Regions from separate parts of the Mesorhizobium sp. M0317 genome, predicted to be linked through region 1. Evidence: predicted binding sites of a transcription regulator. Region 1 holds the regulator's gene; each other region holds the start of a gene.

Region 1 (7,815 bases):
CGACGAACAGGAAGGCCGCGCCATCGGCCAGTTCCACCAGCGTCTTGGCGCGCTCTTTCAGGCCCGGCAAGGCGGCCAGCAGCTGCGCCTTCCTGGCGTCGTCGAGACGGGCGGCGATAGCAGATCCGCCTTCGAGGTATGGCAGAGTGGCGACGAAAATGTCGAACAGCTCGGTATCGGCCATCTTGCGCATATGCGCGCCGTTGATTGACTCGAGCTTGGCGAAGTCGAAACGCGCCGCACCCTTGTTGACATCGCCGATGTCGAACCACGAAATCATGTCCTTGATCGACATGATCTCGTCGTCGCCATGGCTCCAGCCGAGCCGCGCCAGATAGTTGAGCAGTGCCTCGGGCAGATAGCCCATGGCGCGATAAGCCTCGACACCGAGTGCGCCGTGCCGCTTCGACAGCTTGGCGCCGTCGGCGCCGTGGATCAGCGGGATATGCGACATCGACGGGACGTCCCAGCCCATCGCGTTGTAGATCACCGTCTGGCGCGCGGCGTTGGTCAGATGGTCGTCGCCACGGATGATGTGGGTGACGCCCATGTCATGGTCGTCGACGACGACGGCATGCATGTAGGTCGGATTGCCGTCCGAGCGCAGGATGATGAAATCGTCGAGGTCCTTGTTGGGGAAGCGCACCTCGCCCTGCACACGGTCGTGCACCACGGTTTCGCCCTCGGTCGGCGCCTTGATGCGGATGGCGCCCTTGACGCCGGGAGGCGCCTCCGAGGGGGCACGATCGCGCCACGCGCCATTGTAGCGCGGCGGCAAGCCCTTGGCGCGTGCGGCCTCGCGCATCGCCTCGAGCTCGGCAGGGGTCTCGTAGCTGTAATAGGCCTTGCCCAGGCGCACCAGCTCCTCGGCCACCTCACGGTGGCGTGGCGCGCGCTCGAACTGCGATATGGCCTCACCGTCCCAGGAAAGGCCGAGCCAGGTCAGCCCATCCAGAATGGCCTGTGTCGCCGCCTCGTTGAAGCGTTCGCGGTCGGTGTCCTCGATGCGCAGCACCATCGTGCCGCCGGTGTGCTTGGCGTACAGCCAGTTGAACAGTGCGGTGCGCGCGCCGCCTATATGCAGATAGCCGGTGGGCGAGGGGGCAAAACGGGTGACGACCGTGTCGGACATGGAACTCTCGGGAACCTTGGAAAGCGGGGCGTGATCGCGCGGGCTTTCGCGCTTTGCGCGTTCATGTAGCATAGGAGGTCTGGGGCGCAAGGGGCAGACCCGATGGCTGGATGAGGCCGGGGCACGTCGCCAATTATCGGTTGCGTCAACGGGCGCCGGAGCCTTGTAGCACAAAATCTGTTCGCACCTCCGCGCAACCTCATTTGGCAGCAGCGTCAATGTCTGAGTTTCATTCGGCTGCAGCGTCCGTCACAGTGCCTGGAACATCGCTGCGACGGTGGTAGCCTCCTCTGACGAGCGGACATTTCTTCACGGAGGCGGCACTGCCCGACTACAACGCCGCCGTGACAGCGTTGGCTTGGTCACGCATATTGACCTTTCTGCAATCATTATCGTGAACACCGCAACTGTGTGCAGTCCGGTCTCGCCACTAAGGAAGCATGATTGAAAGAAGGACTACCGATGACCAGAAACGCCGACCATACGGAGGGTGATCCGTTCTACCATGGCACCCGGGCGGATTTGAAACCCGGGGATCTGCTGAGCGTCGGCCACCCTTCCAATTTCAGAGGTAAACCACTGTCATGGATCTATTTCACCCAGACACTGGAAGCCGCCATCTGGGGAGCAGAGCTTGCAACGGGTGACAGTCGTCAAAGGATTTACATCGTAAAGCCGACGGGGTTTTTCATGGATGACCCTAACCTGACCGATAAAAAATTTCCCGGTAATCCGACGAAATCCTACCGCTCCCGTGATCCGTTACTCATCCTGGGGGAGCTCGCTGAATGGCAGGGGCATACACCCGAACAATTGAAGGCAATGCACGATGGGCTTGCTCGCCTGAGGGCGGAGGGCCGGGATATGATTGAGGATTGAGCGTCCTTGGCGAGTGATGGTCAATTCCGGCGCGGTGGACGCGACCGCACGGACTTTCGCGCTTTGCGCGTTCATGTAGCATAGGAGGTCTGGGGCGCAAGGGGCAGACCCGATGGCTGGACGTGGCCGGGGCACGAAGGAAGGCGAAGGCGCCGAGGCAAGCGTCAGCGAACGCTCGCTGTTTGCCGATAGTCCCTATGCCGAGCCGCTGCCCCTCGCGCTGCCTGAGCCGCATCCCGGCGTCGCGCCTGCGCTGCCCGGTCACGCCTTGCCGGCGCAAGTCACAGCGCCCGGATCTATCGCCCGTCTGCGCAGACGGCTTCGCCGTCCGTCATGGCCCGCGCTCCGCCGCAGCCTTGCCGCGGCCGCCAACACGGAGCTCGACCGGGGCGTCGCCTTCCTGCTGGTGCCGGTTTTCCTGGCGGCCGGCGTCATCATTTATTTCTCGCTGGCCGGCGAGCCCGGCTTTGCGCAGCCAATCGCCATTGTGGTGCTGGCGACATGTTGCGCTGTCGCCACGCGATCGCGGCCGAGGACGCATCTGTTCTGCATGGCCGCGATGCTGTGCGCGCTCGGCGTCGTCGCCGCCAAAGTCGAGACCTGGCGCGCCGGAACGCAGATGCTCGGCTCCGAGATTCAGACACGGCTGACCGGCCGCGTCGTCAGTCTCGAACAGATGGAAAGCGGCCGCATCAGGCTGACGCTCGACGTGGTTTCGACCGCTTACCCCGAGCTGCGCTACGCCCCGGAGCGGGTCAGGCTCTCGGCGCGGACCGTTCCCGCCGATATGACCGCCGGCTCCCTGATCACCGGCTATGCCAGGCTGTTGCCGCCGACCGGTCCGGTGCGGCCGGAGAGCTACGATTTCTCCTTCGACAGCTATTTCACCGGTATCGGCGGCAGCGGCTTCTTTCTCGGCAATCCGAAAACCATTGCTACGCAGGGACCGCCGCCGCTGACCGCGCGGCTCTCCTCGGCAATCGAGAACGCGCGCGAAAACATTGCCGACCATATCAGGGGCAAAATCGGCGGCGCCGAAGGCGAGATTGCCGCGGCGTTGATTGTCGGGGTGCGCGCCGGCATCCCGGACGAGGTCAACGAAGCGATGCGGCGCACCGGCATCTACCACATCATCTCCATCTCCGGCCTGCACATGGCGCTGGTTGCCGGCACCATCATGGCGTTGCTGCGTGGCGCCTTTGCGCTGTTTCCCGATTTCTCTTCGCGCCGCCCAGTCAAGAAATATGCAGCAGTGGCAGCACTCGTCTCCATCGCCGCCTATCTCGTCATTTCAGGCGTCGTGGTTGCCGCCGAGCGCAGCTTCATCATGCTGGCGGTCATGCTTGTCGCCGTGCTGTTTGATCGCGCCGCACTCACCATGCGCAATCTGGCGATCTCCGCCATTGCCGTCATCCTGGTGTCGCCGCACGAGGTGGTCGGTCCCAGCTTCCAGATGTCGTTTGCCGCCACCGCCGCCCTTGTCGGCGCCTATGCCGGCTGGGCCGATTACCGCGCCGACAAGGTGAGAACGCCGCCGGCAAAGCGCTCCTTCGTCGGCTTCCTGTCGCGAAAATTCGCGCTGGCCATGGGCGGCCTCGCCATGACCTCGATCATCGCCGGCAGTGCAACCTTGCTGTTCGCCATCTGGCATTTTCAGCGTGTGTCGCCGCTCAGCCTGATCGCCAATCTGGCCGTGATGCCGATTGTTTCGTTGATCGTCATGCCCTTTGCCGTGCTCAGCGCACTGGCGATGCCGTTCGGCGCCGACGGGCCGTTCCTCTATGTGATGGGCAAGGGTCTGATGGCGATGATCGCTATATCGGCCTGGATTTCCGAGCGCTCGCCGGTCGACGCCGTCGGGCTGATCTCCATCCGCTCGGTGCTGTTGGTGGCGGTCGCCCTCGTCATCGCCACCATGGCCACCACCTGGCTCAGGTTGGCGGCCGTGCCTTTCGTGCTGGCCGGCCTGTTGACGGTGCCGCAGGTGCTTACGCCCGACGTGCTCATATCCGAGGATGCGCATCTGGTGGCCATGCCGATCGGTGGCGGCGAACTCGCCCTCAACCGCGAACGCTCCAACGAATTCACCACGGACAATTGGAAACGGGCGCTGCGGGCCGAAACCATTATCCCACCTGAGATTTTCGAGGCAACAGATACGCGGTTCGATCTCGATCCGCTCGATCTGCCGCCCGGCTCGCCCTTCTATTGCACCGGCGATCTCTGTATCGCCCGGCACCCTTCCGGAGCCATTGTAGCGCTTGCGAAAGACCGCAAGACGGCGCGGCCGGCCTGTGCCTTCGCGAGCCTGATCGTCATCGATGACGCCACCGCCTACAATCCGTGCCGCGACCCGCTGGTGCTGGTCGTGACGAAGAAACAGCTGGCCCGCGACGGCAGCGCCGCCGTCTTCTTCGATCCGCAATCGGCAGCTGCAGCGCCAACCATCCGCTTCGCCGTCGACAAGCCGTATCGCCCCTGGCACGAGCAACGCCGCTTCTCCCGCGAAGCGCGCGGCCTGCCGCCTTACAACCAGCGTGAAAAGTACAAACCCAAGCCGGCTCAGTAGCGCCGGATCAATCCGACAAGCTTGCCCTGCACCTTCACCCTGTCCGGTCCAAAAATGCGGGTCTCGTAGGCCGGGTTGGCGGCTTCCAGGGCGATCGAGGCGCCCTTGCGGCGGAAGCGTTTCAGGGTCGCTTCCTCATCGTCGACCAACGCCACCACGATCTCGCCGGGGCTGGCTGTGTCGGCATTGCGGATGATGACCGTGTCGCCATCGAAAATGCCGGCCTCGATCATCGAATCGCCCTTGACCTCGAGCGCGTAGTGTTCGCCGCCCATGATCATATCGGGCGGCACCGAGATCGAATGGGTCTGATGCTGGATGGCGTCGATCGGCACGCCGGCGGCGATGCGTCCCATAACCGGGATTGAAATCGCGGAAACGGCATCGTCATTGCCGGCCGACATCGAACGCGACGGCGAGCCCGGCTTGATCTGGCGGCCGAGACCGCCTTGGCCCAACGCGCCTTGTCCTTGGCCGCCTTGCCCTTGGCCGGTTTGACCAAGACTGCCCTGAATGACGCTCGGCGAAAACTTCCTCGCCGCATTGAGGCCTGGTGCGATCGAGTCGGGCAGCCGCAGCACTTCCAGCGCGCGCGCCCGGTTCGGCAGCCGGCGAATGAAACCGCGCTCCTCAAGCGCCGTGATCAGGCGGTGGATGCCGGACTTGGAGGCGAGGTCGAGCGCTTCCTTCATCTCGTCGAAGGACGGCGGGATTCCGCTCTCCTTCAGGCGTTCATGGATGAACATCAGAAGCTCATGTTGTTTGCGCGTCAGCATCGCGGCCCCCAAGGGTTCTGAAACCAGAATCAGAAAAAACAAACCCAGAACAAACACTATCTGTTCCAGTTGTGTTCCGCAACCTTTTAAAGTTTAATGAATGTGTTGGCGTTTTGTTCAGCGTAACGTTCGGCGCTGCGAGCGCCGCCTGCGCCCGGTTGCCAGCAACGGGGTGAAACGAAGACAAAGTGCCCTGCGTCGTCGGCTACGATCGCCGCTTCCTTTTCGGACGGGGCTGCGCAGCATCCGCGCGGGGTTCTCTCTGGGCATAGACCCGCAGCGTGTAGCCGATGTGAGCGGTCATCAGAGTCTTCGCACGTTCGACGTCGCGATCGAGGGCCGCTTCCATCAGGGCGGTATGGTGTTCGATCGCCACGGCGTCGCGCAGGGCCGCCACGGCCTTCCGGTGTCCGTCCGTGCGGCCGGCGGCGGCGCGCAGCGTCGGGGCCAGACCCAGAAAGCGGTGATGGCGATGCAATTGGTCGGAAATCGTTGCATTGAAGCGCAGCAGCCAGCTGGATGTCGCGGCACTGAGCAGCGCCGCATGGAAGGCATCGTGTTTTTCGTACCACGCGTCGACCGCATCATCCGATGGATCGTCGAGAATAGACCCGCACCGTGAGAGACGATAGTGGGCGGCAACGACCGCGTCTTCCCACTCACGGTCGCCCTTCTCGATCGATTCCACCAGCAGGGGCAGTTCGACCACCAGCCGCGCACGCGCCAAATCCTCGAGCTCCGCCCGAGAGACGGGAGCGACCGCAAACCCGCGGTTGCTGATGGCGGTCACAAGCCGTTCCGCCTCCAGCCGCGACAGCGCCTCGCGCAACGGCGTCCAGCCGATGCCGTAGGTGTTGCGCAGCGTGCTCAGCTTCAACGGCGCGGCAGGCGCCAGCCGGGTCGCAAGAATATCGCGCCTGAGCAGGCGATAGGCCACTTCCGTCTTCGAGGTCTGCTCGTCATCCAGCATCGTGATCCATCAGACATAAACGCTCGGCGGATCATTATATATCAAAGCCTTTCAACGGATGAATTATATATAATGTTTGACAGCTCAAGGGGCGACCACTCAAGATCGCCGGCATGTTTCGGCGGCAGGCTCCGCCGCGCGCGTTGTCTATGGAGGGGCGCCGGACCATGAGCATAACAACCGATCTCGCTGCAATCGAAGCAATGGATGCCGCCGATCCGCTGCGCTCCATGCGTGAACGCTTTGTCTTACCGCAAGGCGTAATTTATCTCGACGGCAATTCGCTGGGTGCCGCGTCACCAGCCGTCTTCAGCGAATTGCAGCAGGCCGCCACGCAGGAATGGGCGCACGACCTCATTCGCGCCTGGAACACCGCTGGCTGGTTCAACATGCCGGTGGAACTGGGAGATCAGCTCGGACGACTGATCGGCGCGGCTGACGGGCAGACGGTGGTCTGCGACACAACCTCGATCAACATCTACAAGCTGCTGCACGCCGCGCTCGGCATGCGGCCGGCTCGGTCGGCCATCGTTGCCGAGGGCGACAGTTTCCCGACCGACCTCTACATGGCCGAAGGCGTCGCCTCGACCCGGCCGGGAACGCGGCTGCGGCTGGAGGGCGTCGACGCGGCCGCAATCGAGGAGCTGATCGACGACAGCGTTGCCGTCATCCTGGTCAACCACGTAAACTACAAATCCGGCCAGTTGCGCGACATGGCGGCGCTGACGCGCAAGGCACATGACGCCGGCGCGCTGATCATCTGGGACCTCTGCCACACCGCCGGCGCCTTGCCGGTCGAACTCGACCGTGCCAATGCCGATTTCGCTGTCGGCTGCACCTACAAATACCTCAATGGCGGCCCGGGCTCGCCGGCCTTCATCTACGCGGCCGAGCGCCACCATGGTGATATCAGGCAGCCGCTCAGCGGCTGGTGGGGCCATGCGCGGCCCTTTGCCTTCGAGCAGGGCTTTGCCGTCGGCAGCGGGATCCGCCGCTTCCTGTGCGGAACGCAGCCGGTGCTGTCGATGCGGGCGCTCAAGGGCGCGCTCGATATCTGGAACGACGTCGACATGGCGGCGGTGCGCAGAAAAAGCATCGCACTGACCGACCTGTTTATCCAGCTCGTCGAAGCCAGATGCGGCGCCTACGGCCTTGAACTCGAAAGCCCGCGCGACGGCAGCCAGCGCGGCAGCCAGGTGTCGTTCCTCCACCCGCATGGCTACCAGGTGATGCGGGCGCTGATCGAGCGCGGCGTGATCGGCGATTTTCGGGCGCCGTCGACCATCCGTTTCGGCTTCACGCCGCTCTATGTCGGTTATGGCGATGTCTGGCAGGCGGTCGAAGCGCTGGAGGATATTTTGCGCACCGGCGCCTGGCAGGACGCCCGCTTCGCGGTAAAGACCGCGGTCACCTGAGGAACTACTACAGCCGGGTGCGGACCGTCCAGAGCTCCGGAAACAGCACGACCTCCAGCATCTTCTTCAGATAG
Region 2 (7,815 bases), on a different contig from region 1:
TGGCTGAGATGCGCTCTCACATGGCATTCTATGAAGTCAGGATGCCAAGCATCGTCACCGTCAAGAAAGGAGATCAGGGGCCCGGCTGTCGCGTCAAGCCCGGTCATCATTGCTGTCAACTGCCCGCCATTTTGCAGTCGGGGCAGAAAGCGGAAACGACTGTCGCCAAGCTGGGACAGACACTCTTCAATCCTTCGGCGGGAACCGTCGGTCGAAAAATCATCGACCACCACGCATTCGAACGCAGTGTATGTCTGCGCCGCTACGGATCGGATCGCAGTGTCGATGAATGCCTCTTGATTGAAACAGCCTACGCAAACGGATACGGTTGGTAGCGCGATGTGAGAACCAGCTCCGCTTGGGACGATGTTTTCTTTCAAGAGGCGCTTCTCCGTACACCAGATTTGATCGCCTGAGATATTCCGTCGATCAAATGGCGGTGTTTCTTTGCCAAATTTCTCTCTATCGAAGCGAGTTTTTCTCCGCACTCAAGATCGCAATTGCCGCATGTTGACCCTACAGCACGGGTATCGCCCTCCTACCAAATTCGAGATTGTCAGAGCCATGCTGCGTCATGGCCACAACCTCAGAAAAGGGCACCCTTCCGCGAAGTCGCAACCTGCTCTTCAGGCCAGTTTGCTGTCGGACGATCCGTTCATATCCTATTCGGGAATGTCCGGTACGCCGCTCGGATTAGCAAGTCATATGCCTTTCCTTCCACGCGGCCACCGCGCCTGGTTTCTCATCTCGCCAACCTGGTCCATCGAAAACAGTGCTAGCGTCAAAACCATCCGGACCTATGCCGTTCTGCATAGACTCAAGAACCCCCGTCACTCGCTAATCTTCCTATCCAACACTCAGGCCGAGGCTGATCTGTTGAATCAGTCCGGCGAGGCCGCCGTCCTGCACAACAAGACGTCAACAACCTCCGAACACATATTCAGGCCTCTCGATGACGTCCCTGTAGAATTTGATGCAATCTACAATGCGCAGCTGGCTCCGTGGAAGCGCCATGACTTGTCGCTTGGCATCCAGCGTTGCGCATTTGTCTTCTATCGAGATTCAAGCGGATCCTCCACGACGGAGTCGGAAAGAGCGCGAATAAATCGGCATAGGGAGCTCGCGCCGCATCACGTCTTTATCAACGAGTTTGACGGCACCGGCAAGCCTGTCCGATTGGCACCGGCTCAGGTGAACACGCATCTAAATCGTGCAGCCGTGGGAATCTGTCTCTCTCACCTGGAAGGACCAATGTTCGCCAGCACGGAATATCTTCTCGCGGGCCTTCCAGTGGTCACGACGCCGAACCATGGCGGCCGAGACCTTTATCTGGATGACGACTATTCGCTCACAGTTCCACCCGATCCTCGATCCATCGCGGAGGCTGTCTTAGCGCTGAAGGAGCGACGAATTCCCCGGGATTACATTCGTTCGCAAACTTTGAAACGAATCGAACGAGACCGCGGGCGGTTCATAGACCTTGTAAACGAGATTTTTCTGGAGAGCGGCTCTTCGCGCCGGATCGCCCTGCCTTGGCCTTTCAGATATCCTGTCATGGAGTGGCTTCCACCGCAGGTCGCGATCGATCGATCGCTTTCAGGTTCGGTCGATGCCTTCATCACCGCTTAGAAGCAACACCCTCAGATCGCCGAAGGGCCTAGTCGCCCTTGTTAAACGCGGTCGAGGAGGCGGAGCAGCCGTTCCATTTTGCTTGACCATCTTCCTTTTTTGCAACCGGCACAGCGCGCTGCAGCCACCACGAATGCATGTTCCTGTAATGTTCTTGCCTTGGCCTGAAATCTATGGTTGTCTTGTCCTGACGTCGCTCGCGGTCTGAACCACAAGGCCGAGGCGAGCCGATATCCGGGGGCAGAGCAAGATGGTGGCGCGGGTTCGCACGGTTGCTTTCCAGGGCATCGAGGCCGTACCGGTCGATGTCCAGGTGATGATCGCGCCGGGCAAGGTCGGCATGCAGATCGTCGGGCTGGCCGACAAGGCGGTGGCCGAAAGCCGCGAGCGCGTGCAGGCGGCACTGCATGCGTCGGGGCTGTCGATGCCGTCGAAGAAGGTGACGGTCAACCTGGCGCCTGCCGATCTTCCTAAGGAAGGGAGCCATTACGACCTGCCGATCGCGCTCGGCCTGATGGCTGCACTCGGCGCCATTCCGGGCGACATGCTGGCCTCCTATGTCGTGCTCGGAGAATTGTCGCTCGACGGCACCATTGCCACGGTCGCCGGCGCGCTGCCGGCGGCGATCGGCGCCAATGCCGAGGGAAAGGGCCTGATCTGCCCGTTCGGCTGCGGGCCGGAAGCGGCCTGGGCGGGCAAGGATTTCGACATATTGGCGCCGCGCAGCCTGATTGCCATCGCCAATCATTTTCGCGGCACGCAGGTGCTGTCGCGGCCCGAGCCCGGCATCCATGTCTCGGCCCGCGACCTGCCCGACCTTTCAGACATCAAGGGCCAGGAAAGCGCCAAGCGGGCGCTGGAAGTGGCGGCGGCCGGCGGCCACAATCTGTTGATGGTCGGGCCTCCCGGCTCGGGAAAATCGATGCTGGCGCAGAGGCTGCCTTCAATTCTGCCGCCACTGGCGCCCAAGGAACTTCTTGAAGTCTCGATGATCGCCTCGGTGGCCGGCGAGCTCGGCGAAGGCAAGCTCACCGACCGGCGGCCGTTCCGCGCCCCGCACCATTCGGCTTCGATGGCGGCAATGGTCGGCGGCGGCATCGGGGCGCGGCCGGGCGAAGTATCGCTTGCCCATAACGGCGTGCTGTTCCTCGACGAGTTTCCCGAATTCACGCCGCAGACCTTGGATGCGCTGCGCCAGCCACTGGAGACCGGCGACTGCATGATCGCGCGCGCCAACCACCGCGTCACCTATCCAGCGCGCATCCAGCTGGTGGCGGCGATGAACCCGTGCCGTTGCGGCATGGCCGGCGAGCCCGGCTATCGCTGCCTGCGCGGTGAGCGCTGCCGCACCGACTACCAGGCGCGCATTTCCGGCCCGCTGCTCGACCGCATCGATCTCAGGATCGAGGTGCCTGCGGTTTCGGCCGCCGATCTGATCCGGCCGGATCGGGCGGAGAAAAGTGCCGCCGTTGCGCAGCGCGTCGCGCGCGCCCGCACCATCCAGCGCGAACGGTTCGAGCGGCTCGGCGTGACCAGCGCGACCACCAACGCGCATTGCTCGCCTTCTGTTATCGAGGACATCGCGATGCCGGATGCCGCCGGCCTGTCTCTGTTGAAGGACGCCAGCGAAAAGCTCGGCTTTTCCGCGCGCGCCTATCATCGGGTGCTGAAAGTGGCGCGCACGCTGGCCGATCTCGAAGCGAGAGAAACCGTCGGCCGCATTCACCTGGCCGAGGCGATTTCCTACCGCATGATGTCGGAGCGGGTGGCGCAGGCGGCGTAACGCTCCTCCTTGAGGGGAAGGTGGCCCCGAAGCGGCAGGGTGGGGGTCGCCGAAGAATGGTCGATCTTTTTGGAGCCGAGCCGAGAAAGGGCCTCTGCAATGACATTGCTTGTAGTGTCGTCCGAAGGGAGTCGCCGCACTTCACGCAGGACCCCACCCGGCCCTTCGGGCCACCCTCCCCTCAAGGGGGAGGGAAATGCAGGCGCTAATTCGCCCGCTCTTTCGCCTTCAGCTCCAGCCGCCGTGCGTGCAGCACCGGTTCCGTATAGCCATTCGGCTGTTCGCGGCCTCTAAACACCAGGTCGCAGGCGGCGTGGAAGGCGATGGAATTGTCGAAATCGGTGGCCATCGGGCGGTAGAGCGGGTCGCCGACATTTTGGAGGTCGACGATCGCTGCCATGCGCCGCAGCGAATCCATCACCTGGATCTGCGAGCACACCTTGTGGTGCAGCCAGTTGGCGATGTGCTGCGAGGAGATGCGCAGCGTGGCGCGGTCTTCCATCAGGCCGACATCGTTGATGTCGGGCACTTTCGAGCAGCCGACGCCCTGGTCGATCCAGCGCACGACATAGCCAAGAATACCTTGCGCATTGTTGTCGAGTTCGCGCTGGATCTCGTCGGGGGTCCAGTTCGGCCGCACCGCCACCGGCACCGACAATATATCATCGAGCTTCGCCTTCGGCCGGCTCTTGAGCGCCGCCTGGACGGCATGGACATCGACCTTGTGATAGTGCGTGGCGTGCAACGTCGCCGCCGTCGGCGACGGCACCCAGGCGGTGCTGGCGCCGGCCTTGGGATGCGCGATCTTCTGTTCCAGCATCGCCGCCATCAGATCGGGCATCGCCCACATGCCCTTGCCGATCTGGGCATGACCGGCGAGCCCGCATTCGAGCCCGATATCGACATTCCACGCCTCATAGGCGGAGATCCAGGCGGCCTGCTTCATGTCGCCCTTGCGGATCATCGGCCCGGCTTCCATCGAGGTGTGGATCTCGTCGCCGGTGCGGTCGAGGAAGCCGGTGTTGATGAACACGACGCGTTCCTTGGCGGCGCGGATCGCCTCCTTGAGGTTGACGGTGGTGCGCCGCTCCTCGTCCATGATGCCCATCTTGATGGTGTTTGCCGCCATACCGAGCAGCGCTTCGACGCGGTCGAAAATCTCGACTGCGAAGGCGACTTCCTCCGGCCCATGCATCTTCGGCTTCACCACATACATCGAGCCCGCGCGGGAATTCATCCGACGCCCGTTGGCGCCGACATCGTGCAGCGCGATCAGCGCCGTCATCGCCGCATCCAAGATGCCTTCCGGCACCTCGTTGCCATCGCGGTCGAGGATGGCCGGATTGGTCATGAGGTGACCGACGTCTCGCACCAGCATCAGCGAGCGGCCAGGCAAGCTCAGCGCGCCACCACTGGGCGCGGTCCAGGCGCGGTCCGGATTGAGCTTGCGCGTGAAGGTTTTGCCGCCCTTGCTGATTTCCTCCGCCAGATCGCCCTTCATCAGGCCGAGCCAGTTGCGGTAGACGATGACCTTGTCCTCGGCATCCACCGCCGCGACCGAATCCTCGCAGTCCTGAATGGTGGTCAGCGCCGATTCCAGGATCACGTCGGCAATGCCGGCCGGGTCGGTGCGGCCGATCTGGTTGGTGCGGTCGATGAGGATCTCGATGTGCAGGCCGTTCTGGACCAGCAGGATGGCTTCCGGGTTGGCGCCGTCGCCGCGGTAGCCGGCAAATTGTTTCGGGTTGGCCAGTGTGGTGCCGCCGGCGCCGGCGCCGAGCCGCAAGGTGCCACCCGAAACCGTCAGCCCGTTCACGCCGGCCCATTTGCCCGAGGTGAGCGGCACGGACTCGTCCAGAAAACTCTTCGCCCAGGCAACCACCTTGGCGCCGCGCACGGGGTTGAAGCTTTTTCCCTTCTCGGCGCCACCGGTCTCGGCAATGGCGTCGGTGCCGTAGAGCGCATCGTAGAGCGAGCCCCAGCGGGCATTGGCGGCGTTGATCGCATAACGCGCATTCATCACCGGCACCACCAGCTGCGGCCCGGCAACGGTGGCGATCTCGGGGTCGACATTGTCGGTCGACACGGAAAAGGCCGGCCCTTCGGGCACGAGATAGCCGATCTCACGCAAGAAGCTTTTGTAGGTCTCCATATCGATGGGCGCGCCATTGGCGCGGTGCCAGGCGTCGATCTGTTCCTGCATGGCGTCGCGTTTGGCCAACAGCGCCCGGTTCTTCGGCGCGAGATCATGGACGATGGACGAAAAGCCGTTCCAGAAGGCGTCGGCGGCAATACCGGTACCCGGCAGCGCTTCGCCGACAAAGTCATGCAGTTCGCGGGCAATCCGCAATCCGGCGATCTCGACGCGATCGGTCATCAGGGCTTCTCCAGATGAAAGGCTTTGCGGCCTTTGGCATGTCAGGGGTGAAGGGTCAATTCAGCTTAGGGTGAAGGCGGGGATTTTGAAGCTGCTGATCTCCCCCCAAGGGGACCCCAAGGGGGGAGATTACCTAAACCGCAATCCTCGGCCGACCCGATGCAACCGCCACCACATGCGCTTCGATAAACATCCGTTGGGCCTCAACGGTAGACACCTTGAACTCGGTCGAAACGTCGATCTCGGCATTATCCGTGCCGGCATCCTTCGCCCGCTCGGCTACGATCGCCCGCACATCAGCCTCCGCTGCCGCGATCGCCTTGGCCTCGTCCGTGAAGTCGCGCACCGTTTGCCCCGACGCGACCCGGAACAAACCTTCCTTGGGCTGGCTGACGCGGGCTTCGGCCGAGACGCGGACCTGGCCGACGACGGCGCCGAGCGCGTTGGCGACGTCGGTATCCTCCGGCACCACGCACTCATTACCGACCAGCTCGGCCAAGCCGGCATAGTGCAGCGGCGCCGAGGCGCCGAGGCCAATGACCGGACGATCGAGCGCGACGCTGAGCCTTGCGATGCCGGGATGGGAATCGACGGCGCGCTGCACCAGCGCATGCGCGACGGTGGCGGCGCCATCCAGCCCATCCTCGGCAAAGGCGGTCTCCAGAATGTATTCGGCCGACCAGCGCGTCAGCGTCAGCAGCACCCGTTCGGAAATCACCTCCGGAGACGGCGCGATGTACTGGCCTCGCCCATCACGCTTGCGGGCAAACAGTTCGGCGCCGAGCCGGGCCGCAAGCGGGTCCCAGTTGGCCTGCTTGCCGAGCACATGGGCGGCGTCCGAGGGGGTGAAGCCCGAGATATGCACAAGACCGCGCGAGACCAGCCGGTTCAGCGTGGCGTTCTGGGCGTTCGAGGTGAGCAGCCTGTCGATGGCGAGCGGCACCGCACCAATCAGTTCATACAGTTTCGCCTCGGGCGCGGTCAGGCCGGCGGCGAGCCTGTCCGGCACGCCGGTGCGCAACGCAAAGCGGCCGTCCATGCGGCCGGGGTTGGGCGCCCTGAGCTGGCGCTCGAGCTCCGATGTCACGGAAACACCATGCATCATGCCGGCCAGCGCCAGCGGCACCAGGCGGCGCGGCCCGAGCAGGATTTTCGGGTTGAGCGCGCCATCTTCCAGTGCCACCTCGGAATCGCCGCCGAGGCCGAAAGTGCGCATGGCGACCGCCTCGACCATGGTGCGGAAGCCGCCGACAGTGGCGCCTTCGGGATCGAGCCGAGGACGGCCGCCGTCGAGCACGGCGACATCGGTGGTGGTGCCGCCAATGTCGGACACCATGGCGTTGTCCAGGCCCGTCATGTGGCGGGCGCCGACCAGGCTGGCGGCCGGGCCGGACAGGATGGTCTCGATCGGCCGCTGGCGGGCAAACGCCGCCGAAACCAGCGCGCCATCGCCGCGCACCACCATCAGGGGGGCTACGATGTTGCGGGCCTCCAAAAATCCTTCGGTTGCCGCCACCAGCCGGTCGATCATCGAGATCAGCCTGGCGTTGAGCAAGGTGGTGAGCGCGCGACGCGGACCGCCGAGCTTGGCCGACAATTCATGGCTGGCGGTCACCGGCAGGCCGGTCTTTTCGCGGATGAGGTCGCGCGCGGCGAGTTCATGCGCCGGGTTGCGGGTGGCGAAATAGGCGCACACGGCAAAGCCCGACACCGAGGCGCCGAGTTCAGGGAGTGCTGCTTCCAGCCCCGACAGATCGAGCTTGGCCGCATTGCCGTGCACGTCATGGCCGCCCGGACAAAACACCACCGGATCGGTGCCGAGCGCCGTCTTCAGCCCGTCGCGCGCAAGGTCGGCCCCGGTAAAGCCGATCATGATGAGCGCCACACGCCCACCCTGGCCCTCGACCAGCGCATTGGTGGCGAGCGTCGTCGACATCGACACGAGTTTGATCGCGGCCGGATCGGTGGCCGATTTTCCCAGCACCGCATCGACCGCGCCGGAAATGCCGACGGCAAGATCGTGCCG
Region 3 (7,815 bases), on a different contig from region 1:
TCGGCAGTGACGTTCTTGAGATTGTTGCCGCGCGCGCCGACGATCTTCAGCCGGCGGTTTTTCTTGGCCTCGCGCCTGACACCGGGCGTGGCGACTTCGAGCGCGCCCGACAGATATTTACCGGTGATCGAGTTGGGATTGGCCATCACCTGCTGCGGCGTGCCCTGGGCGATGATCTCGCCGCCATGAATGCCGGCGGCCGGACCCATGTCTACGACATAATCGGCATGCAGGATGGCGTCCTCGTCATGCTCGACGACGATCACCGTGTTGCCGATGTCGCGCAGATGCTTGAGCGTGTCGAGCAGGCGGGCATTGTCGCGCTGGTGCAGGCCGATCGACGGCTCGTCCAGCACATAGAGCACGCCGGTGAGGCCGGAGCCGATCTGCGACGCCAGCCTTATGCGCTGGCTCTCGCCGCCCGACAGCGTGCCGGAATTGCGCGACAGCGTCAGATAGTCGAGGCCGACATCGTTGAGGAAGCGCAGGCGGTCACGGATTTCCTTGAGAACGCGCACCGCGATCTCGTTCTGCTGGTCGTTGAGATGTGGCGGCAGTTCGGTGAACCACTGGTCGGCCTTGCGGATCGACAGCTCTGTGACTTCGCCGATATGCTTGCCGGCGATCTTCACCGCCAGCGCTTCCGGCTTCAGCCGGTATCCCTTGCAGACCGGGCAGGGCGTCGCCGACATGAAGCGCTCGATCTCCTCGCGCATCCAGGCGGATTCGGTTTCCTTCCACCGCCGTTCGAGATTGGGAATGACGCCCTCGAACGTCTTGGTGGTCTTGTAGGAGCGCAGGCCGTCATCATATTGGAAGGTGACCTCGCGCTCGCCGGTGCCGCGCAGGACGGCTTCCTTGGCCTCTTCGGTCAGGTCTTTGAACTTGTCGCCGAGCTTGAAGCCGTATGCCTTGCCCAGCGCTTCCAGCGTCTGCGCATAATAGGGCGAGGTCGATTTCGCCCACGGGCTGACGGCGCCGTCGCGCAGCGAGACGTTTTCGTCCGGCACGATCAGGCTGGCGTCGATGGCGCGCTGATTGCCGAGGCCGTCGCAGGTCGGGCAGGCGCCGAACGGGTTGTTGAACGAGAACAGCCTGGGCTCGATCTCCGGAATGGTGAAGCCGGAAACCGGGCAGGCGAATTTTTCCGAGAACAGGATGCGCTCATGCGTCTCGTTCTTCGATTTGTTGACCGAGTCCTCGCCGGTCTGGCTGGCGTCGAGCGGCCGGTCGGCGAACTCGGCCACCGCCAGCCCTTCGGCGAGCTTCAGCGCCGTTTCGATGGAATCGGCAAGCCGTGTCGCCAGGTCGCCGCGCACGACGATGCGGTCGACGACGACGTCGATGTCGTGCTTGTACTTCTTGTCCAACGCCGGCACATCGGCGATCTCATAGAAGACGCCGTCGACCTTGACGCGCTGAAAGCCCTTCTTCTGCAGCTCCAGCAGTTCCTTGCGATACTCGCCCTTGCGGCCGCGCACGATCGGCGCCAGCAGGAAAAGGCGCGTGCCTTCCTCGACCGCCAGCACCCGGTCGACCATCTGTGAAACCGTCTGGCTCTCGATCGGCAGGCCGGTCGCCGGCGAATAGGGGATGCCGACGCGCGCGAACAGCAAGCGCATGTAGTCGTAGATCTCGGTGACGGTGCCGACCGTCGAACGCGGGTTCTTCGACGTGGTCTTCTGCTCGATCGAGATGGCCGGCGACAGGCCGTCGATCTGGTCGACATCCGGCTTCTGCATCATTTCGAGGAACTGGCGCGCATAAGCCGACAGGCTCTCGACGTAACGGCGCTGGCCCTCGGCATAGATGGTGTCGAAAGCAAGCGACGATTTGCCGGAGCCCGACAGGCCGGTCATGACGATCAGGCTGTCACGCGGCAGGTCGAGATCGACATTCTTTAGGTTGTGTTCGCGTGCCCCGCGAATGGAAAGGTATTTATGGTCGGCCATCGCCGGTCGCCGCCTCAGGTCTGGTGTCAGTGGGATCGGCGGGTTTTCCCGGCCATTCCCTATGTAGGTATTTTTGCCGCCACGTCGAGAGACGCCACACTTCTCGACCAAAGCCGTTTAACCGTCTTTCGCGCGAACGGGCAAGCGGAAAGAACAAAGACCGAACACGCTCCTGACAACGCTGTGCAGAAACTGACAAGGGTGTTTCAGAAACTGACCCTGACGTAAGCTCCCGACGATCACATTTTCCGTAACCGGCTATTCAAGGTTGACGCCGTCGAATCAGGGGCGCACTCTGCCGGAGTCAACGGAGCCGGCCGTCTTTGATGGCCTCGCCGCCCATAGCGGCCTGCGAGACGCCGCAGGTTTTTGCGATTTGTGCTTCGGATTGACACCAGTCGCAACGGACATAGGAGCGGAGCATGACGCCACCGGATAGTCCCTTGAGGCTCCACCTGCTAGTGGAGCCGCGGCGGGCATAAGTGCCAGGTAGTTTCAAGGCATTGGAGTGTATGCGTCCAAACGAACGCATCGCGTCAGTCCAACAAACCACCAGACAAACCGTGACCTGCCGAATCCCACAAAAATCAGAGACGGCTAGTCGGATCGTCGGCTGAATGCCGCGAAGCATCCGAAATCAAAGTCGGTATAACACTACCGGCAGTTTGGATTTGGAATCCAAAAAAAGCCCCGACCGTTAGCGGAAGCAACGGCGGGGCTGTTCTTTTGCGAGGAAGTCGTCGGCGCAGGCTTTCTCTCCCGTATAGTAGCTGGGAGAAGGGGCTACCGGCGCGGCGGCTTGATCCCACCCGTGCCGACATCGACAGTGATGCTGCCGGAAATCCTGACATCGGTGTCGCCGATCTTGAACGTGCCGTTCTCGACGGCAGGCAGCGCGTCGTCCGGCTCCGGCTGCGGCGCGGGCTTGGCGATGCGGTAGTCGCCGGCCACGCCGGGCAGGGCGCCTTTCCGCGACGTGCTGGTGCTGCCCCCGGCAAAGGCCATGCTCGATGTCGCCGCCGTGATGGCAATGGCTATGGTCAGTCTGTTCAGGTGGTAGCGCATGGCAAGACTATAGTGCCGCGCTCAAGGCGAGGCCAGACCAGCGGCGTTGAAATTGAGGGAACACCGGCCTGCATTCAATCCGCCGATCAGGCCGCTGCCTGCTTGCGGGTGTCGAAGACGTGGTCGACGAGGCCCCAGTCCTTGGCCTCCTTCGCGGTCATGAAGAAATCGCGGTCGAGTGTGCGTTCGACCTCTTCGTGGGTGCGGCCGCAATGGTGAGCGTAGAGGTCGGCCATGTGCCGCTTGGTGCGCAAAATGCCTTCGGCATGGCGCTGGATGTCGGAGGCCTGGCCCTGGAAGCCGCCCAGAGGCTGGTGCAGCACGATGCTGGCATTGGGCAGCGCGATGCGCCGCCCCGGCGTTCCCGCCATCAGCAGGAAGGAGGCCATCGACGCGGCAAAGCCCATGCACACGGTCGACACCGGGCAGCTGACATATTGCATCGTGTCGTAGATGGCGAAGCCGCTGGTCACCACGCCGCCCGGCGAGTTGATGTAGAGCGAGATCTCCTTGTCGGGATTGTCCGATTCCAGCGACAGGAGCTGGGCGCAGACCAGCGCCGACATGCCGTCATTGATCTCGCCATTGACGAAGATGATGCGCTCGCGCAGCAGCCGCGAGAAAATGTCGAAGGCACGTTCGCCGCGGCTCGATTGCTCGATCACCATCGGCACCAGATTGGCAAAGCCGCTCATCTCATTGTCTCCGTTTTGATTTTTCCGGGTCAGGCAGCGCGCAGCAACAGGCGTGGCGCGTTGGCGGCGACAGGCGGTTTGGGCTTGTATGCGCGCAGCCAGAGCCGGCAGCCGGCGCCGGCCATCGCGACCGCAGGCGTCAGGACAAACCCGTCATGGACGATGCGCAGATGCGTGCCGCCGGAAACGGTGCGGGCGAGTGTGAAGGTGACGATGCTCTCCAGCTCCTCGCGGTTGGCGTCGCCGGAACGCTCGCGCCAGGAATAGCGCAGCAGGCGCCCCGGTTCGGCATCGAGCACTTCGCACTCGATCGGCTTCTCAGGCCCGGCAAAGGCAAAGCGGCTGCCGGTTTCCGGATTGATGTCGTTCGGCATCATCCATTCCGCCAAGAGGTCCGGCACGGTCAGTGCCCGCCACACTTTTTCCGGTGCGTCCGGCAGATCGCATTCGAAGGCGAGGGCATCCTTGGCGGTCTGCGTCTGCTTTTCGTCGGTCATTGGTCCATGTCCTTCAAAACGGCCTTCAGTCTTTCGATGCGCTCCGGCCAGAATGCGCGGTAGCGTTCGATCCAGCCGAGCAGCGGCTCGAGCCCTTGCGGATCGGCGCGATAGTAGGCGTTGCGGCCGGCGCGTCTTTCGCTGACCAGGCCTGCGCCGCGCAGCACGGCAAGGTGCTGCGACACCGCCGGCTGCGACACGCTCATGCCGGTGCGCAACTCCGACACGCTCATCTCGCCGGAAGTCAGCCGCTCGTAGACGGCGCGTCGCGTCGGGTCGGCCAGGGCGCGAAAAATCTCTGCTTCGATCATGGCAAAAGCATAAGTCGATACTTATCGATTTGGCAAGGGGTGTTTTGAATGCCGCGTATTGATTGGATCCTGCCGGGCCTCTAAGCCGTGGGGAACAAGATGGGCCGATCATCGCGAGGCAGGAGTAGTATTTATGAATTCCAACGTCGATCTTTCGTCCGCCGAGAACCTCAACGAGGCTCTGAGGCTCTATCGCCGCCTCGTACTCGGTATAGGAGCGATCGCCGTCATCGGTTTCGTGGCCGTGATCTTGTTGGCCAAGCTGGGTACGGCGCTATCCCCGCCATACGGGATTTACATCTTCGGCGAAGGATTGGGGACCTGGGGCCTGATCGCGGTGGTAGCGGCGCTCGTCGCTCAGGTGTGGTGGCACGGGCGCGCGATCGGGAAATTGCTGAATGACCCGGCTCTGAAATCTGAACCTGCAGTCGGGCTGATGTCGGCGCCAACCGTGATCGCACAGCGCGCCCATGGCATGGGCATGGAGTGGAGCGGCTTTTTCGGTCCGTTGCCACCAGCTAAAAAACGGCGCTGACGACACCGCTTCTCGCCCCTGCGTGTCAGCTAAATCCACGCGCCCGCGTCGGCGATTGCTGCCATTCCTTGACAATCCGTGGTTAACAGTATAGGAACGAAAAGGGAACAAAAACCTTGTGGGAAAAGCCAGCCGCGGCAAGCCAGGATTGTGCGCGGCCTGTAAGGTGAACGACTTGAAATTTGTTTCGGATGAGCACGGAGAAGTGTCATGGCGGGTAGCGTCAACAAGGTCATTCTGGTCGGTAACCTCGGCGCGGACCCTGAAATCCGCCGCCTGAATTCCGGTGATCCGGTCGTCAACATCCGCATCGCCACGTCGGAAAGCTGGCGCGACAAGAACTCCGGCGAGCGCAAGGAAAAGACCGAATGGCACAACGTGGTCATTTTCAATGACCAGATCGCCAAGGTCGCCGAGCAGTACCTGAAGAAGGGCATGAAGGTTTACGTCGAAGGCCAGCTGCAGACACGCAAATGGCAAGACCAGACCGGCGCCGACAAGTACACGACCGAAGTCGTGCTGCAGAAATTCCGCGGCGAGCTGCAGATGCTCGATTCTCGCGGCGAGGGCGGCGGTCAGGTCGGCAACTATGCCGGCGGCGGCGCGAGCCGTGGCTCGGATTTCGGCCAGTCTGGCCCCAATGAGAGCTTCAACCGCGGCGGCAATAGCGGTGGCGGCGGTTCCAAGGGCGGCGGTGGCGGCGGCTCGTCGCGCGAACTGGACGACGAAATCCCGTTCTGAGCTGACGATAGTCAGCGATATCTGAGGAGAGGGTGCGATGTCGCTCGGACCGCTTCTATCGGCGCGCCCTCCCATTCCATGGCACGCCTTCGCGGCCCTTGCCGCGCTGGCCGTTGGCGCTACGCAACTGGCGCTGCCGAAAGGCACGACGCGTCATCGTGTCGTCGGCTATGCCTGGGCGGCGCTGATGATGGTCGTCGCCATCTCCAGTTTCTGGATCCAGCAGATACGCCTCGTCGGTCCGTTCAGCCCGATCCATCTCTTGTCGATTTTAGTGTTGATCGCCGTGCCGCTTGCGGTCTGGCACGCGCATATGCATCGGGTCGCCAAACATCGCAGGGTGATGATATCGCTGTATGTTTTCGCCCTGATCGGCGCCGGCGTGTTCACGCTGCTGCCGGGGCGGATCATGCACACGGTCGTCTTCGGCCAGTGACGCTTTCTGAAAGGAAGATTGCCGTGAAAGCACGGATTAAATGGGTCGAGGAGCGCACCTTCGTCGGCGAGTCCGGCAGCGGCCACAAACTGGTGCTGGGGACCGCCCCCGGGCCGGAAGGCAAGACGCCAGGTCCGAGCCCAATGGAGCTGGTGCTGATCGGCACCGGCGGCTGCTCGGCCTATGATGTCGTCCACATCCTCGAAAAAGGCCGCGAGGCGATCGAGGACTGTGTTGTAGAACTCGACGCCGACCGGGCCGAAACCGACCCCAAAGTCTTCACCCGCATCCATATGCATTTCATCGTCACGGGCCACGCGCTGTCGCGCGACAAGGTCCAGCGCGCCATCAACCTGTCGATCGAGAAATACTGCTCGGCGTCGGCCATGCTGGCCAAGACGGCTGTCATCACTCACGATTTCGAGGTCGTCGATACGGCGGTGGAGTAGGGGCTGCCGCTTACCCCGCCATCAGCGCCTTGATGCCATCCGCGACGAACTGAACCGCAAGCGCGGCCAGGATGACGCCGAGCAGGCGGGTTAGGATCGAGCGGCCGGTCTGGCCGAGGATGCGGTCGATGCGCTCCGACAGCACGAACACCAGATAGGTGATGGCAAGGCAGACGAAGATGATGCCGACCAGCGCCGCTTGTGCTGCAAAACCCTGAAACGAGCCCGACAGTAGCACAGTCGCCGAAATCGCACCGGGGCCGGCGATCAGCGGGATCGCCAGCGGGAAGGCCGCGATGTTGTGGATCATGTCCTTGGTGATGGCGACGTCGCCGATCTTCTCCTTGCGATCTTGGCGGCGCTCGAACACCATTTCGAAAGCGATGAAGAACAGCAAAAACCCGCCGGCGACACGGAAAGCCGGCAGCGTGATGCCGAACACCGACAGGATGGACGCCCCGGCCACCGCAAACAGCGCCATCACGAGGAAGCCGATGATCGAGGCGCGCACCGAAACCTGCTGACGTTCCTCGCGGTTCATGCCGCGTGTCACCGCGAGGAAGAGCGGCGCGAGACCTGGCGGGTCGATGGTCACCAGAATGGTGACGAAGGCGTTGAACAGGCTGTCGAAACTCGGCATCGCTGACCCCTCCCGCCGGGCCGGACCCCTGCGCCACCATAGTGGTAGAGCAAAGCCCGACCGGTGGGAACCGTCTGACATGGCGATACCGGAGACGGCGTCAGTGTTAGGCGGCAGCGTTGCAATAGGCCTCCCGGCGATAGCCGTCGGGATCGACGACGAAGGCAGCGTAATAGTTCTCGCCATATTCGGCGCGCAGGCCCGGCGCGCCATTGTCGCTGCCGCCTGCACGCAAGGCGGCGGCATGGAAGGCAACGACACTCTGCCTCGTCGGCGCGGTAAAGCAGAAATGCAGACCGGACTTCTCGTCCGATGACACTGGCCGCTCCGCGTCGTTCACCCACAGCGCCACGGTTTGCGCACCATAACCCAGTGAGCCTGGCGACTGGCTGAGGCAGGAATAACCGAGCGGCTTTAGCGCGGCATCGTAGAAGGGCTTCGAAAAATTGGTGTCGCGGACGCCGATCGAGACATGGTCAAGCATGTTTTTTCAC
Region 4 (7,815 bases), on a different contig from region 1:
GGCTTGACGGGCGCAAACCCTCTAACTATGTTGCCGGCGACTTTAGAAGCGGACGGACGGTGACGGTCTGACCGGGCAGGGGGGTTACGATGGCCGACAAGAACGGGCCAGACGGAACCGGAGAAACCGGCCGCGGCAGCAAGCACGAGGCCGACATCCGCGACGAAGATCTCGAACGCCGCCGGCGTGAGCTTGGAGCATCGCTTGCGACAAGACGGCCGGATCAGCTCGAGGGGAATGACGGCGCGAAAGCGACGGCCGGATATGGCCAGGCGCTCAAGCTGTCCAGCGAGTTCATCGCCGGGATAGTGGTGGGTGTGGGCCTTGGCTGGTTTCTGGATCGCGTGGCGGGAACCTCGCCATGGGGTCTGGTCGTCGGCTTGTTGCTGGGCTTTGGCGCCGGCGTGCTCAATGTCCTGCGTTCGTCAGGTGTTGTGGCGGAATTCGGAAAAAGCGAGAAGTCGCACGATCCGAAAGAATGAAATGGCGCGCCGCCAATGGCGCACAAGGACACTTAAGGCCGCTCGCGGTTTTGACGGGGATGTAAATGGCTGCTGACAAGGTCGATCCGATCCACCAGTTCCATATCGTCAAGCTGATTCCGATCAATATCGGAGGCTATGACCTGTCCTTCACCAATTCGTCCCTGTTCATGGTCGCGACCGTGCTCGTCGCATCGGCGTTTCTGTACCTCTCGACCTCCAGCCGCAGCCTTGTTCCCGGGCGCCTGCAGTCGGTTTCGGAAATGGGCTACGAGTTCGTCTCCAACATGCTGCGCGACGCCGCCGGAACGCAGGGCATGAAGTTCTTCCCCTTCGTGTTCTCGTTGTTCATGTTCGTACTGGTCGCCAACCTGCTTGGCCTTTTCCCGTACTTCTTCACCGTCACCAGCCACATCATCGTCACCTTCGGCCTCGCAGCCCTGGTGATCGGAACCGTCGTTGTCTACGGCTTCACGAAGCACGGTCTGGGTTTCCTCAAGCTCTTCGTGCCGCATGGCGTTCCGGTGTTCCTGCTGCCACTGGTGGTGCTGATCGAAGTGATCTCCTTCGTGTCGCGCCCGGTCAGCCTCTCGGTTCGTCTGTTCGCCAACATGCTGGCCGGCCACATCACACTGAAGGTGTTTTCGGGCTTCGTCGTCAGCCTGAGCGCGCTCGGCGCCGTCGGCGTTGCCGGTTCGGTGTTGCCGCTGGCCATGGCAGTCGCGCTGACCGCGCTGGAATTGCTGGTCGCTTTCCTGCAGGCCTACGTCTTTGCGGTGCTGACCTGCATGTATCTGAACGACGCCCTGCATCCCGGGCACTGACCTAGAATTTCCGGCATCTTTCGCCGGATGGAATTGCAACGAATTACAGATCCAAAGGAGTTTAAAATGGACGCAGAAGCAGCAAAGTACATCGGCGCCGGTATCGCTTGCCTGGGCATGGGCGGCGCGGGCATTGGCCTCGGCAACATCTTCGGCAGCTACCTGGCGGGCGCCCTGCGCAATCCGTCGGCCGCCGATGGCCAGTTCGGCCGCCTGATTTTCGGCTTCGCCGTGACCGAAGCTCTGGGCATTTTCTCGCTTCTCATCGCGCTTCTCGCCCTGTTCGGCTGAGCCCCTGTTCGGCCAATATCGGTCGGACGAGCATTGGGAAGAATTGGCTGGCCGCATTCCTGCGGCCATGCCTGATATCAGGGGATAGTCCATGTTCGTGACATCTGCGTTTGCGCAAGAGTCCGCACCCGCCGCTGAAGGCGCCCATACCGGTACGGAAGGCGGCACGCATTCCGGCGCCGGCGTGCCTGCCGAGGCGCACGGCACGTTCCCGCCATTCGATCCGGCGACGTTTCCGTCCCAGCTTCTGTGGCTGGCGATCACGTTCGGGCTGTTCTATCTGTTCCTGAAGAAGGTGGTGATGCCGCGCCTTGGCGGCATCATCGACGTCCGCAGCGATCGCATCACGCAGGACCTCGACCAGGCCGCCAGGCTGAAGGGCGAGGCCGACGCCGCCGTTGCCGCTTACGAGCAGGAACTTGCGGAAGCCAAGGCCAAGGCCAACGCGATAGGCCAGCAGGCCAACGACGCTGCCAAGGCTGAAGCCGAGGCTGCCCGCAAGAAGGTCGAGGCCGCCCTCGACAAGAAGCTCGGCGAGGCCGAGGCCAGCATTGCTTCCATCAAGGCCAACGCCATGAAGGAAGTCGGCACGATTGCCGAGGACACCGCTTCAGCCATCGTCGATGCGCTTGTCGGCGGCAAGACGAGCAAGGCCGAGATCTCGGCTGCGGTCAAATCCGTGGCCCGGTGAGGAGCACATCATGGACGCCACATCTCTCGCAACGCTTTGGGCAACAGTTGCCCTCGTCATTTTCCTCGGCGTTGCCGTTTACATCAAGGTGCCAGGCCTGATCGCCAAGTCGCTCGACGCCCGTGCGACCAAGATCAGCGACGAGCTTGCGGAAGCCCGCCGGTTGCGCGAAGAGGCCCAGCAACTGCTCGGCCAATACCAGAAGAAGCGCAAGGAAGCAGAGCAGGAGGCCGCAGCCATCGTCGCTGCCGCCAAGCGCGAGGCCGACATGCTTGCCGCCGAGGCGCACAAGAAGACCGAAGACTATGTCACCCGCCGCACCGCGCTTGCCGAGCAGAAGATCGGCCAGGCCGAGCGCGAAGCCGTCGCCGAAGTGCGCGCCAGCGCCGTCGACATCGCCGTCGAGGCGGCCCGCACGCTGCTTGCCGGCAAGATCGACGCCAAGGCCGGCGCCGACCTGTTCAAGTCCGCGCTGCAGGACGTGAAGGCCAGGCTGAACTGAGCGGGGTAACTCGCTGACATCAAGCCGCCCGGGCAACCTGGCGGCTTTTTTGTTGAGCGCGGACAATCTCCCCCCTTGAGGGGGAGATGTCGCCAAAGGCGACAGAGGGGGTCGGTGCCACCGGGCGCGACGCATTCTGCTGCGAAGAAGGGCTGGCGCTTCACGCGCGGCGACCCCCCTCTGGCCTGCCGGCCATCTCCCCCTCAAGGGGGGAGATTAGCTGTCCAACCCGACAAACCCTTCTTCCTCAACCACCTCAACTCCACCCAGCCTGAACGGCGCGAATGACGCCCGGTGCAGCCTTGCCACCGGACCATGCGCTTCGATCGCGGTGCGGTGCCGCACGGTGGCGTAGCCCATGTGGACTTCGAACCCGTAGCGTTCGTGGTGGCTGCCGCAGCCGCACATCATGCGGTCGCGCATCACCTTGGCGACGATCGAGGCGGCGGCGATCGATTGCGAGCGCTGGTCGCCCTTGATCAGCGCGCGGCCTTCGCAGAGGAGGCCCGGCGGCACATCGCGGCCATCGGCCAGCGCCAGCTTCGCCTGGATCGGCAGGCCGGCAAGGGCGCGGCGCATGGCTTCCAGGCTGGCCTTGAGGATATTGCTGCCGTCAATGCCTTCGGCGCTGACCGAGGCCATCGACACGCCGAGCGCTGACCCCAGGATTTTCAGGAACAGCGCCTCGCGCTGCAAATGGTTGAGCCGTTTGGAATCGTCTAGCCCGTCGGGAATGTTGGCGGGATCGAGGATCACCGCCGCCGCCACCACCGGCCCGGCCAGCGGACCGCGGCCGGCCTCGTCCATGCCTGCCACCGGCCACAGGCCTTCAGCCATCGCCTTCGTCTCGAAGGAGAAGTCGGGCTTTTCGACGATTTCTAAAAGAAGCGGAGAATCGGAACGCGCGCGAGCCATGTTGCGGCGAGGTTCGCATCGGCTCCGATTCTCCGCAAGTCCCTCCAGGGTCGAGTGGGGCAAGACCGGGAGGGCACCGTCTGCAGGCCGGGGGACAGGCCGGACGGGATTCTTGGGTCGCCTGCCAACCACGAGGGCAGGGCAGGCGCTACTCTCAGAGCAGCATCAGCTGCTCGGTCGCCTTGGCGGCGGCGACAAACTGGTCGGTTCGGAGGGTGCGCCGCTCGGCGTTGAGGCCGAGCCGCTTGGCCGTGATCTCGAAGCGCCGGCCGATCTGCCAGGCATAGGGGCCGGCGCCTTTCATCCGCTTGCCCCATTCCGAATCATAGTCCTTGCCGTCGCGCATCGAACGGATCAGCGACATCACGTGCCGGTAGCGGTCGGGATAATGGCGCAGCAGCCAGTCCTTGAAGATCGGCGCCACCTCGAGCGGCAGGCGCAGGATGACATAGCCGGCCTCGCGGGCGCCTGCGGCGCGTGCCGAATCGAGGATGCGCTCCATCTCCTGGTCGGTCAGGCCGGGAATGATCGGCGCCACCATGACAGAGGCCGGGATGCCGGCATCGGAAAGCTGCCGGATTGCCTCAAGCCGCTTGGTCGGCGTCGACGCGCGTGGCTCCATGGTGCGCGCCAGCATGCGGTCCATCGTCGTCACCGACAGCGCCACCTTGGCCAAGCCCCGTTCGGCCATGCGCGACAAGATGTCGATGTCGCGCGTCACCAGATGGGATTTGGTGACGATGCCGACCGGATGGCCGCGCGCCTCCAGCACTTCGAGGATCTCGCGCATGATCCGGTATTGTTTCTCGATCGGCTGGTAGGGATCGGTGTTGGTGCCGATCGCGATGGTGCGCGGCTGATAGCCATCCTTCGACAGTTCCTTGTCGAGCAGCCGCGCCGCATCCGGCTTGGCAAACAGCTTCGCTTCGAAATCCAGCCCCGGCGACAGGCCCATGAAGGAATGCGTCGGCCGGGCGAAACAATAGACGCAGCCATGCTCGCAGCCGCGATAGGGGTTGATCGAGCGGTCGAAGGAAATGTCGGGCGATTCGTTGCGGGTGATGATGGTGCGCGGCTTCTCGACCTGCACTTCGGTCTTGAACGGCGGCAATTCCTCCAGCGAATTCCAGCCGTCGTCGAACACATGCCGGCTGACCGGCTCGAACCGGCCGGACGGGTTGATGCCCGCGGAACGGCCGCGGTTGCGATCCGGACGGACGCGCATGCCGCTCTGTTCGATCATCGCATTGGCCATCTCGGCTCGCCCTGCTCCGAAAGCAGCAATGTCCGCACGCACGATATGTTCCATTTTGGCCCTTTCCCAAGGACTGTCGGCTGGCTGTCGAATCGCTCTGTTCATGAAAATAATCCTATTTCGCTGATGAGAACAAAGCAAGAACTTTTTCGTTGGGCCATGCAAAACTGGCGCTGCGCCGGGCTTTCCGCTATTCGGCTAAAAATGCTCAGCGTTCTCATCGAAACCCGGGATGACGAAGAAGGCCTTGCCCGCACGCTCGCCTCGTTGATCGGCGGCGCGGTCGAGGGCGTGGTGCGCGATGTCATCGTCTGCGACACCGGCTCGACCGACCAGACGCATCGGGTTGCCGATCATGCCGGCTGCCACTTCGTGGCCGGCGGCATTGCCGCGGGAATCAGGCAGGCGAAGGGTGACTGGCTGCTGTTTCTGGAACCCGGCGCAAGGCTGGCGGAGGGCTGGATCGACGACGTTGTCGCTCACACGGCGCGGCAAACCATGCCGGCGCGCTTTTGCCGTGCGCGCGGCAGCCGCACGCCGTTCCTGTCACGGGTGTTTTCGGGCAACCGGGCGCTGGCCGAAGGGCTGGTCATCAGCAAGCGCCAGGCCGCTGCCCTGTCGAAGAACGCGCACAGCGCCGAAGCCCTTGCGCGCGGTCTCGCCACCAAGCGGCTCGACGCCGAAATCTGGCTGGCGCCGAAGAAGTGATGTTTCTCCCTTTTCCCGTTCCCAGGGAGAAGGGTGCCCGAAGGGCGGATGAGGGGCAGCGTCGGCGTCTCATCCGCATTGGCACGGTCGCAGCACCATCCCTCTTTTTCGCCGCAAAAAGCTATTGTGCATTGCACAAAAGCTGACGCGGGATTAGCATTCCGTTGATGCGGGATATCGGGGTTTGGGTAGTGCCGGAGCGGTAAGCAAGCGCCGCGTCGTCGTTGCTGCCGTTCATATCTGAGGACCCCGATGAACCTTTCGTCCCCTGACAAATCCGGCGCCCCCAGTCTGGAAGCCATTGCCCGCAACGGCAGCCTGCTCCGCCGCATTGCGGTGCGTATCCCGACCTATCTGTCCGACCTGCGCGAAAATCCCGCATGGCTGCCGATGTTCGTGCTTGCCCGCACCATGCCGGCGCGCAAGCTGCACTGGCTTGGCGCCAAAGCCGCGCGCCCCGCGCAGAGTGCCGGAGCGACGATGTTCAGGGACGTCGACCTCAAGTCGATCGTCGCGGCGCTGCGCACCGATGGCCTGTTCTCCGGACTGGTCCTGCCGCAGGCAATCCACGAAGAGATCGCCAGCTTCGCGCAGAGCACGCCGTGCTTCGGCAATTTCGACCGCCGGCTCGAATTCATGCCCGGAGAACACGCAGAAGCCGAGAAGCGGTTCGGTCGCTCTTTGCTCAGCGGCCACTATTTCGAGCGCATCCTCGGCTGCAAGGCGGCACTCGCCATCCAGAACGACCCGCTGCTGTTCGACATCGCCCAGCACTATCTGGGCGGGCAGGCAAAGCTGATCACCACGCGTGTGTGGTGGAGTTTCCCGACTGGCGAGGCTTCCGACGCCGACAAGAACCTTGCCTCGCTCGGCAAATATCATTTCGATCTCGACGACTGGCGGATGCTGAAATTCTTCTTCTATCTGAAACCCTGCGATGCCGGCACCGGCCCGCATGTCTATGTCAAAGGCAGCCACAACAGGCGCAGTCTCAAGCACCAACTGACGCTGCTGGTCGGCCATCCGGCGCAAGACGTGTTCAAGGTCTATGGCGAGGACAGCCCGGTCACGCTGACCGGCGAGGCCGGGCTCGGCTTCGTCGAGGACCCGTTCGGCTTCCACATGGGCACCGTGCCGTCCACCACGCCACGGCTGATGATGGAGGTCGGCTTCGGCGTCTCGCCGCCCTCGCGCCGCCGCTTCCACGGCGAGCCGGTCATCCGCTGACGCCGGAGCGGATCTCGACCGGCATCCAGCGCGCTTGCCGCCGGGCAATGCGACCCTCTTTGTTCTCGGCATCATAGTCCATTGGGACCGGCTCGCGGTTGAACCGCGGCCGGTCATCCAGCGCATTGACGATGACGATCGCTCTCGGTTCGCCGTCGGTGGTCACAGCAGCGACATAGACGCCGCAGTCCCGGCAGATGAGATAATCGGCGGTGCGCAATCCGAACCGGTATCGGTGCAGCCGGGCCTCGTCCTCGACCGCGACGATCAATCGCCCCTGCGGATCGGCGGCGGCGCGTGAGCCATGCCGGACGCAGAAGGCGCACTGGCAGGCGCGGATCTCCATCTCGGACGGCTCAATTCCGGTTTCGAAGGTCAGGTGGATGTTGCCGCAATGGCAGCCGCCGCGGTGCGCGCTCATTGGATCTCTTCCGTCTTGACTTGGCGACAGACTATCCGCCCGACGACCCGGAGGAAATGACCTCTCGAAGGCGCAGCCGCCATTCTGCCTGACAAAGGCAGCACTTGGCCGGCACTTTGCCTTGGTTTACGAGGCGGCCTTGCCGCGCCGCAAATGCTCGTCCAGGCGCGGCATGATCTCGACGAAGTTGCAGGGCATGTGGCGGTAGTCGAGCTGCGGTTTCAGGATGCCGTCCCAGGCGTCCTTGCAGGCGCCGGGCGAGCCCGGCAGCACGAAGACGAAGGTGGCGTTGACGACGCCGCCCGTCGCTCGGCTCTGCACTGTCGAGGTGCCGATCTTGTCGTAGGAAATGCGATGGAACACTTCGGAAAAGCCGTCCATGCGCTTTTCGAAGATCGGCTCCAGCGCCTCCGGCGTCACGTCGCGGCCGGTAAAGCCAGTGCCGCCGGTGGTGATGACGACATCGATGTCTTCGTCGCGCGACCAGCCCAGCACCTTG

What was found. The regulator LexA, encoded in region 1, represses DNA repair genes until DNA is damaged. The targets are predictions, from matches to a motif close to TGTTCNNNNTGTGTTCNG.
Region 2: NKI88_RS13040 (YifB family Mg chelatase-like AAA ATPase) is a predicted target of LexA. The motif match lies at 1,768-1,785, and genes of this name have one in related genera.
Region 3: ssb (single-stranded DNA-binding protein) is a predicted target of LexA. The motif match lies at 5,148-5,165, and genes of this name have one in related genera.
Region 4: NKI88_RS28850 (PA0069 family radical SAM protein) is a predicted target of LexA. The motif match lies at 5,089-5,106, and genes of this name have one in related genera.

The regions. Positions count from the first base shown of each region.
Region 1 is NZ_JAMYRV010000032.1:59,505-67,319, reverse strand. It holds gene gltX (glutamate--tRNA ligase) at 1-1,132, opposite strand, end outside; gene arr (NAD(+)--rifampin ADP-ribosyltransferase) at 1,595-2,011, shown strand; gene NKI88_RS21255 (ComEC/Rec2 family competence protein) at 2,124-4,580, shown strand; gene lexA (transcriptional repressor LexA) at 4,574-5,356, opposite strand; gene NKI88_RS21245 (GntR family transcriptional regulator) at 5,562-6,326, opposite strand; gene kynU (kynureninase) at 6,494-7,741, shown strand; gene kynA (tryptophan 2,3-dioxygenase) at 7,749-7,815, opposite strand, start outside.
Region 2 is NZ_JAMYRV010000014.1:70,057-77,871, forward strand. It holds gene NKI88_RS13030 (glycosyltransferase family 2 protein) at 1-380, opposite strand, end outside; gene NKI88_RS13035 (glycosyltransferase) at 565-1,629, shown strand; gene NKI88_RS13040 (YifB family Mg chelatase-like AAA ATPase) at 1,880-3,412, shown strand; gene NKI88_RS13045 (malate synthase G) at 3,618-5,789, opposite strand; gene NKI88_RS13050 (hydantoinase/oxoprolinase N-terminal domain-containing protein) at 5,923-7,815, opposite strand, start outside.
Region 3 is NZ_JAMYRV010000001.1:374,520-382,334, forward strand. It holds gene uvrA (excinuclease ABC subunit UvrA) at 1-1,952, opposite strand, end outside; gene NKI88_RS01890 (hypothetical protein) at 2,736-2,957, opposite strand; gene NKI88_RS01895 (ATP-dependent Clp protease proteolytic subunit) at 3,104-3,712, opposite strand; gene NKI88_RS01900 (SRPBCC family protein) at 3,742-4,209, opposite strand; gene NKI88_RS01905 (ArsR/SmtB family transcription factor) at 4,206-4,520, opposite strand; gene NKI88_RS01910 (hypothetical protein) at 4,654-5,055, shown strand; gene ssb (single-stranded DNA-binding protein) at 5,266-5,796, shown strand; gene NKI88_RS01920 (DUF2306 domain-containing protein) at 5,834-6,232, shown strand; gene NKI88_RS01925 (OsmC family protein) at 6,256-6,681, shown strand; gene NKI88_RS01930 (MarC family protein) at 6,692-7,321, opposite strand; gene NKI88_RS01935 (VOC family protein) at 7,428-7,805, opposite strand; gene NKI88_RS01940 (hypothetical protein) at 7,798-7,815, opposite strand, start outside.
Region 4 is NZ_JAMYRV010000059.1:3,972-11,786, forward strand. It holds gene NKI88_RS28820 (AtpZ/AtpI family protein) at 90-482, shown strand; gene NKI88_RS28825 (F0F1 ATP synthase subunit A) at 548-1,306, shown strand; gene NKI88_RS28830 (F0F1 ATP synthase subunit C) at 1,373-1,597, shown strand; gene NKI88_RS28835 (F0F1 ATP synthase subunit B) at 1,689-2,288, shown strand; gene NKI88_RS28840 (F0F1 ATP synthase subunit B) at 2,299-2,790, shown strand; gene rnhB (ribonuclease HII) at 3,007-3,705, opposite strand; gene NKI88_RS28850 (PA0069 family radical SAM protein) at 3,860-5,014, opposite strand; gene NKI88_RS28855 (glycosyltransferase) at 5,165-5,668, shown strand; gene NKI88_RS28860 (hypothetical protein) at 5,921-6,895, shown strand; gene NKI88_RS28865 (GFA family protein) at 6,885-7,316, opposite strand; gene moaB (molybdenum cofactor biosynthesis protein B) at 7,443-7,815, opposite strand, start outside.